2 regions of the Heyndrickxia sp. MSNUG genome follow, and region 2 is predicted to be linked to the other one. Evidence: predicted binding sites of a transcription regulator. Region 2 holds the regulator's gene; the other holds the start of a gene.

What was found. Region 2 encodes LexA, which represses DNA repair genes until DNA is damaged. Its sites were predicted from a motif close to CGAACATATGTTCG; they were not measured.
Region 1: a site for LexA is predicted at 2,893-2,906, ahead of addB (helicase-exonuclease AddAB subunit AddB). Genes of this name have one in related genera too.

What each region holds. Positions count from the first base shown of each region.
Region 1 is NZ_CP150978.1:1,308,319-1,312,962, forward strand. Features, by position in the region: gene AABM38_RS06455 (class I adenylate-forming enzyme family protein) at 1-1,436, shown strand, start outside; gene AABM38_RS06460 (MFS transporter) at 1,613-2,773, opposite strand; gene addB (helicase-exonuclease AddAB subunit AddB) at 3,032-4,644, shown strand, end outside.
Region 2 is NZ_CP150978.1:1,957,306-1,961,949, reverse strand. Features, by position in the region: gene tkt (transketolase) at 1-17, opposite strand, end outside; gene AABM38_RS09640 (DUF896 domain-containing protein) at 254-487, opposite strand; gene AABM38_RS09635 (YneB family resolvase-like protein) at 549-1,211, opposite strand; gene yneA (cell division suppressor protein YneA) at 1,240-1,557, opposite strand; gene lexA (transcriptional repressor LexA) at 1,711-2,334, shown strand; gene AABM38_RS09620 (DUF3934 family protein) at 2,458-2,604, opposite strand; gene AABM38_RS09615 (hypothetical protein) at 2,835-3,062, shown strand; gene AABM38_RS09610 (ATP-dependent DNA helicase) at 3,136-4,644, opposite strand, start outside.

The DNA of each region.
Region 1 (4,644 bases), 650 kb from region 2:
ATGATCGGGCAAAAGCTATTGCCATGTGGCTGCAGGAAAAAGGTGTCCAAAAGGGAGACAGGGTTGCGCTGCTCGCGCCAAACGGAATCAGTTACTTTGATTTGCTGTTTGCCTGTGGCAAGATCGGCGCTATTTTCGTGCCGCTTAATTGGAGATTGTCCGTCGATGAACTTACTTATATAATTAGTGATTCGGATCCGCAGTTTCTTGCGTTCCATTCCAACTTTACCAATGAGGTTACGATGATATGGCAGCATGAGGAGCGCAGCCTTCCGATAGATGGAATACAGTATGAGTTGTTGATTGACCAATACGCTGGCCGTCTGAACAATTCAAAGTTTCAGAACATCGGAGTGGACGAGGAAGACCCGCTGGCGATGATCTATACTGGCGGAACGACCGGAAAACCGAAAGGGGCAGTCCTGTCACACCGGGCGATCATTTGGAATGGGATTTCCACGATTACCAGCTGGAACCTGACGAATGAAGACAAGACGGTGACTTATTTGCCGTTGTTCCATACAGGCGGACTTAACGCGCTTTCGATTCCTATACTGATGGCTGGTGGACAAATGATTATTGCGAGGGAATTTGTCCCGGAACAAGCCATTGAAAATTTAATAAAATTCAAGTGTACAATCGTCCTGTTTGTACCGACAATGTATCATATGCTCGTGAAATCCGAACTCTTTTACAAAGCTGAGTTCAAGGATATGAAAGTATTTTTGTCAGGGGGTGCGCCTTGTCCGCTAGATATCTACGAGACTTTCAAGCGGAAGAGGATGGCGTTCAAGGAAGGCTACGGCTTGACGGAAGCTGGGCCAAATAACTTTTTTATTGATCCGGAAGAGGCTGAAGTAAAACGAGGGTCTGTCGGCAAGCCGATGCTCTTTCATGATGTCAGAATCATAAACGAAGAAGGCTTTGAAACAATTCCCGGCGAGGTCGGGGAACTGGCGATAAAAGGGAATCACGCTTTTTCCTACTATTGGAATAATAAAGAAGCAACGGAAGACACATTAAGAGATGGCTGGTTATATACTGGTGACCTGGCTAAAAAGGATGAGGACGGCTATTTCTATATTGTCGGCCGGAAAAAAGAAATGATCATTACCGGCGGAGAAAATGTTTTTCCGCTTGAAATCGAGCACTGGCTATGTTCACATCCATCGATTCAGGAGGCAGCTATAATTGGGATGCCCGATGATAAATGGGGTGAGGTTGTCACAGCCTTTATTGTACGTGAGGAGAAAAGCGACCTTGAAGAGGCAGAGGTCAAAGATTATTGCAGACAAAAACTCGGCGGCTACAAAGTCCCAAAGCATATCCATTTCATTGCTCAAATGCCAAAAACACATGTTGGTAAAATCGATAAGAAACTGCTGAAAAGTAATGCCTTGGCTAAAAACGCTGAAAAGCAGAAACCTGTCATTTAAATCTGATTCCGGAATATATTTGGAATTTCCGGAATATATGGCCGTTATTTCGGAATAAATTAAAAAATTCCGGAATATATGGGGTGAGTTTCGGAATATATCCGTAGAGTTCGGAATATCCAACCGAAACAGCATTTCGATAGACGGATAGGTCGGCAGTTAAATGAAAAGGCATTTCAATTGGCATCAGCTGATTGAAATGCCTTTTCTTCTTTTATGAAAAAGCACAGGACGATGTTAAATAAAAACAATGATGATAGCAGCAGCATGACCCCTTTGAATGATAACAGAGCTGCCACTAGCGGTGCGAGGCTTGCACCGCTCAATAGGATGAAAGAATAGAGCGAAAGTGCTTTGGCCCGCTGTCTGCTGCCATAAAAACCAATCAAGGTTATGGCTGTCGGTATCACAAGTGAGATGGAGGAAACGAAAAAAATGGAAAAAACGACTAAGTGAAGCGTGGAATGAAGCAACAGCAGAAGGAACGCACTTGTGGCACCAATTGCCAGGCCGACAATCAATGTCCGCAATTCTCCCCATCGATCCATCATTTTCCCGGTAAAAAGCGATAAGGAAGCACCAATCAAGCCAACTAACCGGATCATCATCAGGTCAGAGGGCGGGCCGGCAAAGGACCTGCCGATTGAATCGTAAAATGCAATGATTGAAAATAGAAGCGAAAACGTAATGATATAGCATTTCAATAAGCGCGAATCGGATAATAAGTTGAAAAAAACCCTCCATAGCGGTCTGCTTTCCACTTCTTGTCTTGGAGATTCTTTTAGCAAAAAGAAACCAATCACAAACAGGACAAAATAGACACCAGAGAAAAATAGATAAACACTGTTCCAGGAATACAGACTTGCAAGAAAAGCGCTGGCGACCTGTCCGAAGATGCCGGCGATTAAAAAGCCTGTATTGATCAAAACGACAAGAATTGTCCTTTGTTTGAAGGTGAATAAATCATAAGTATAAGCGAATGCGACAGAAGCAAAGGTTGCAAGAGTCAGTCCCTGCAGCGAGCGAGTAACCCAGAGGCTGATCGAGCCGGTGGAAAAGCCGACAGCAAGAGTTGTCAGCGCAGATGCCAACAGTCCATAGACGAGGATTTTCCTGCGGCCAGTAAAGTCAGAAACCGGTCCAAAGGAAAGAAGCCCGCATGCATAGAAAAAGGTAAACAACCCGCCAGCTAAGACGACGTGGGATTCATCAATGGCAAGATTGTCCGCCAGGATGGAATAGATCGGGATTAACGTATAAATATTGCTTGCAACCATAATTGCACTTATCGTAAGAAGGATAGACACTTTTTGAAAAAAGGTAATGGATTTCATCATGATCACCTGCCAACATTACTATATGCTTTTGCCCATCGGATTGCAGGTTGTTTGGGAAAAATTAACGGACTCTTTGCTTCCAAAACAAGGGGGAAAAAAGGTATAATTAAATTATATACAGAACAATTGTTTGGCAGCAGGAATACATTCAAAGGCGCATGAATCGAAGCGCCTTTTTCAATTTTTATATAAAGAAAATTTCTATGCTATCATCAGCTTAAGAGACTTTTATTTTCATAGGGAGAAAGGGGAAGTCAGATGTCTGTACGTTTGGTATTAGGGCGCTCAGGGAGCGGGAAAACCGAGCTGATCATTCAGGAAATTAAGGACAGGCTTATTGCTGATCCGCAGGGAGACCCAGTCATCTATCTTGTTCCTGAACAAATGTCGTTCTTGTCAGAATATCGGTTATCAACCGATCCAGAGCTCGGGGGAATGATCAGGGCGCAGGTGTACAGCTTTCCTCGTCTTGCCTGGAGGGTGCTTCAGGAAACAGGCGGTTTTACACGCCAGCATTTGGATAGTGTCGGAATCAGCATGATGATCCGCAAGATAATTGAGGATAAGAAAGATGAACTGAAGATCTTTCAAAAAGCAGCTGACAAAAATGGCTTTGTCCAGCAAATGGAACAAATGCTGATCGAGTTTAAGCGTTATGCAGTCAAGCCGGAAGAGCTGGCCGGAAAAATGGCAGGTCATTCTGATGCCAATAAGGCACTTGGCGATAAAATCCATGACTTGGAACTTGTTTACAGGCAATTTGAAGATGAACTTTTTGGCAAATACATTGACTCAGAGGATTACTTTAGGCTCCTTGCCGAAAAAGTGCCTGCATCTGAGTATTTAAAGAATGCAGAAGTATATATAGATGGTTTTTACAGTTTCACTCCGCTTGAACTGATGATTATTGATCAATTAATTGGTACATGTAAAAGGGTAACCGTCACCTTGCCAGTTGATGAGAATTATAAAGATGGACAGCCAGATGAGCTGGACTTGTTCAGGGTTACCGGTGAAACATGTCATAACTTGCATGAATTAATCAAGACAAAAGGCTATGTCCTGGAAGAAGAAGTTATTTTGACAGAACAGAAGCGATGGCATGAGGAGTCTTTGAAGCATCTCGAGAAGGAATTTGATTCCAGGCCAGCCACAAGGTTTAACGGCGAGGCGGCGATCCATATTGCCCAGGCAGCCAACAGAAGGGCAGAAATGGAAGGTGTAGCCCGGAAAATTCGCGGACTTGCAAGAGAAAAAGGCTATCGATACCGGGATATCGCTGTACTTATGAGAGGAAACGAATATCGGGAAGTGCTCGAAACGATTTTCGATGACTATGGACTTCCTTACTTTATCGACCAGAAAAGAAATATGCTGAACCATCCGCTGGTTGAGCTTGTTCGTTCAAGTCTGGAAACGGTTTTAGGGAACTGGCGTTATGAACCGATTTTCAGGGCGGTTAAAACGGACCTGTTATTTCCGTCTGGAGCAGATATTCATAAAATGCGCGAACAGATGGACGTGCTTGAGAACTATGTTCTTGCGTATGGAATACAGGGTGAAAAATGGACGAAAAAGGATCGATGGAAATACAGGCGGATCAGAGGCCTTGAATATGACGGTGCTGTACAGACTGATGCTGAAAAGCAGACTGAACAGGAGCTAAATGACCTGAGGTTGCTGATAACAGCGCCGCTGATGAGGATGGCCCGGAGACTGAAGAGAGCTGACACCGGACGTAAACTGTCTGAAGCGGTGTATTTGTTCATGGAGGAGCTTGATATTCCAGCTAAGCTTGAACTATGGAGGATGGCTTCTGAACAGGAAGGAAGGCTCGTCGAAGCAAGGGAGCATGAACAGGCGTGGAATGC
Region 2 (4,644 bases):
TCAATTTTATTAAACATTAAATACATCCTTTCTATAAGTACTGACTACAATCTTAATATTATAGCGAGAATAATTATTATACAACAAATTGTGCCTGAAGGAGACAGAAAAGGCCGTATAGTTATTTATTTTGACACAAATGCCATAAAGTATGTAACAAAACCCACGGAGTTACACTGTTTAACATACTGTTCTTACTACCTTTAAAAAAGAAAAAGGATACAAAAATATGTATCCCTTTGGATGACCTCTATTAATGAAGCTTATTTTTGTTTTGAAATTCTTTTAACTTACCAGGAGTAACATCATTCCCAGCTGGGTCAACAATAGTTACACCCTTTAATGTATTAAGCATGGAAGAACGGAAAGATTGCAGATATTCTGCACGAAGCTTCGTTTGTTCCTTTGCCTCTTCCTCAGTTAACTTTGATGCTTTTGCTTTTCGTGCCAATTCATTAATTCTGGCAATTTTATCACTAGATAGCATTGGTAAAGCTCCTTTGTAAAAAAGTTACGTTAACAGTCATGTTACTAGAAACAAGTGATTTTTACAAGGAAGGAGATTCCTCCTCGATTGACTCTATGTATTCAAGGTATCTGCGATTAACAGTTGCTTTTGAAACATTGAATCCAAAGCCTCTTAATGTTGCTGCAATCTCGGCAAAGGTAAGACCATTATTCCTGAGCTTGACAATCTCTTCGATTGGCATATCTTTCCGTTCTCTCCCAGAATGATCACCTTGATTTTTTAAGTTCCGCTGGGGCTTATATCCGTGCTCAATAGCCCGCTGCATCCCTCTTTTAATTTTTATATTGTGGATTTTTCTTTGATATTCTTCGACCATGCTCACAATTTGAAGCACCATCGAATCTGATTCTGAAAGCTGAAGCTCACCATTGTGCGAAATACTGTAAAGCTTAATTTCTTCTTTTAAAATGCAGTGTAGAATGGCGACCTTAGCATTTCCTCTGCCAAGACGGGTTTCATCCTGGATCAAAAGTGCTCCGATTGATTTATCTTTTATAAGTTCGAGAAGTTCCAATATACCTTCTCTTTCAAGATCATATCCGCTTGCCTGTTCCTTAATGATTCTTTCTACCTCGAAGCCGCAGCTGTCAGCAAGGCGGATCAGTTCCTCCTCCTGCCTCGTCAATGAGGTTTCCTGTGTTTCTTTAGTCGTACTTACGCGGCAATAAATAATTGCTTTCATGATGTCACCTTATTTCGCTTTGCTTAGTTTATCTTTCTGCTCCTGCAATCTGTGTAGGCTCTAATTGTTCAGCCATTACAGGGATCACAAGTTCATCGCCAGGATAGATTACTTCGCCTGCAATTCCATTTTTTTTCTGAACCCAGCTAACGAACTCGTTTTCTGAAAGATTATGTTCATCTGCATATGTTTCGGCAATCTCCCATAACGATTGCCCTTCTTCTATAGTAACAGTTATGTATGCATCGTCGGTATTATTTAAATGAGCTTTCGCCACAAGCGAAAAAATCAAGCTGACAGCAAGCAGGATGATGGCATATGAATAGTTTTCCCAAAGTTTTTTCATGTTCAGCACCTCTTAGCGAATGTATGTTCGTTTATTTGATTTTATTATAAAACGAACGTTTGTTTCGTGTCAACTAATTATTCGAACTTATGTTTGTATCTAAATAGAGGACATGGTATAATAAGGACAAGAAAATATACGAGGTGCGTGAATATGACGAAGTTATCGAAACGGCAACAAGACATATTTGAGTTCATTAAAGGTGAAGTCAAGAAAAAAGGATATCCACCATCCGTACGCGAAATTGGCGAAGCGGTGGGCCTTGCCTCCAGCTCCACTGTCCATGGACATTTAGCTAGACTTGAAAGCAAGGGCTTGATCAGGCGCGATCCTACAAAGCCGCGCGCAATCGAAATCCTTGAAATAGAAGATGATAGCCGTATCCCTAAATATAATGTTGTCAACGTACCGGTCGTTGGTAAAGTAACTGCGGGTATGCCGATTACGGCAATCGAAAATGTTGAAGAGTATTTCCCTCTTCCTGATCGTCTAGTACCTCATGATGAACAAGTGTTCATGCTTGAAATCATGGGAGACAGTATGATCGAAGCCGGTATCCTTGATGGCGATTATGTCATAGTTAAGCAGCAAAAAACAGCCAACAATGGGGATATCGTTGTTGCGATGACAGAAGAAGACGAAGCAACAGTTAAGCGTTTCTTCAAGGAAAAGGATTATTTCAGGCTTCAGCCAGAAAATTCATCCATGGATCCAATTATCCTCCGCAACGTTTCAATCCTGGGCAAAGTGATCGGAGTATACCGTCATATGCATTAAAAAAAGCAAGCGGCTTTCCGCTTGCTTTTTTCATGCATATGAATCTATTAAAATAGATGTTTTGCTGATAATAGAACCTTCTGATTCTCCCTTAATCCTGTCAATTGCAGGTTAGCCTCTTCATTATTCTTCTGTTTTATCCTGGTGTTTTACACCTTTACTTTTATAAGGCTTAGCACTTTTGGCTTTATTCGCGCTTGATTGCCATCTGTTCCATCCCTTTTTACCTGTACCTCGTCCTGTTCCGCCTTTACTCTTCGCTTTACTCATGTTTATCAACTCCTTCATTCTAATTCCAGTATTTATGGTGCATGTATTTATTACTATTGTCCGCTACAACGATTTTATGTCTCAAGGCCTCTTCAGGCATACTTTTTTCTTCAAATAAAAGATCTCTCCCTGTGAGAGTAGCACATTTTGAGATAAAGTAGGCAGAACCCCTAGCATCTTGTCCATGATTACATAACATATTGTATCTTCAAGGGAAGGAGTTGAAACAAATGGGATGCAACCGAAATAACAACGATGTTTCTAATGTTTTTTTCCCTAACAGGGATAGGGACCGTAACCAAGTAAGAGCAACAATTGACTTTGATGATCTTTGCCGTGCAGTGCGCCGTTGTATTATCGAGGACTTAGAAGGAATTCAGGATGATCGTGATCGTGATCGTGATGATCGTGACGATCGTGATCACCGCCGCCACAGAAGATGTGGATGCTTGTTTTAATTTAACTACACCTAATTAGCTGAAAAGAATCCCGGTGATATTCTTCTTCCGGGATTCTTTTTCATTTTGATATTTATTCGTGCCAGTTTACATTCTGAACAGGAAGAACTTTTACGATTTCATTTAAATAGGCTTCCTTTTGGTCAGCTTTTAGCCACAGATGTATAATTCCCGAATCCTGGCTGCTCCTAATCAAACGGCCCATTCCCTGCCTTAAACGCAGCAGCATATAGGGTAGATCTATCTCTGCAGATACGTTCGCTGCATGCTTCCGCTTCGCTTGGAAAACAGGGTCATGTGGAGGGAACGGCAAGGAAGAAATAATCACCTGCATTAATGATTCTCCTGGAACGTCCAAACCTTCCCACAGACTATAAGAACATAGTACTGTTGTATACTCGCTTTGGAAGGCCTTTACGGTTTCACTTATTTCTCTGTCTCCCTCAAAAAGAATGGAAAATGGCCATTGCCGTTGAGCAGACCATGACCTAAAGCGTTCCATTTCCTGAGTGGATGAAAATAACACAAGAGATTTTCCATTTTGGTCTAATAAGTCAGCGCCAATCTGCTGCCATTTATTCGTTTCATCTGTCTGAATATGTCCATCCATCTTCATCTGCGCTTCATAATCAAACGGAGAAGCCACTGTAAAGGAAGAAAACTGTTCTATACCAAGGCTTTTAGCAATATAACTAAAGTCACCAGCCTGGGATAATGTAGCTGAAGAAAAAACAAAAGGAATATTTTGCGAAAAGACTTCCTTCTTCAAAATTTCTTCTACTAATCGCGGCATAATCACCAATGACGTTTGAACCTCATTCTCCTCAAGCCAGAAGATCCCTTCATCATTTTTTAGGAAAATTCCTAAACCATATGCAAAGAACTCCAAATACTCTTCCATGATTTTCAAATGGTAATCATCAATGACGAATAATTCAGCATCAAAAACGAGCTGATCCATCAAATCACTTACCTTTTTCTCAAGGGTTTCAGCAGTTTTCCTGATACTGGCGAGAAGCGGAACCTCTTTTCGATTAGATCCTTCAACGGCCACTGAGTTGTCAACAAGGAGATCGAACCATGCATCGTGAAGCTCTAATATATCTTCGATTAAATAAAGCGACTCTTCCCTAACATCCTGATGCATATATCCTGTAAGGACGGTCGTCAGCGTTTGGGAGTTAAACCGATAAGTAAGTCCTTTTTGGGCTGCAAACTCAAGCAGGTGACCCTCATCAAAAACAACCGTGCTCGCTTCAGGCAGAAGCGGCATTTGTCCTTCTCTTTTACGAGACTCCTTTGTCCAGACATGTTCCATATAAAAGTCATGGGAACAAATGATTAAATCGCCAGCATGGCGGTAGTAATCGCGATTCAATGTTTGGCCGCAACGATGGCGCCATTCACAAGTCGAACACTGTTGCAGTGGATCCCAAGCCATCATTGACCATCTTTCATTCGAAACCCATGGATATTCCTTACGATCACCGTATCGGCTGAAGGAATTCATGGATATTCCTTCATCAAAAATGAAGTCTGGCAATTGATCATGGACATCAAGAATCTCTTTTTCATTCGTTGA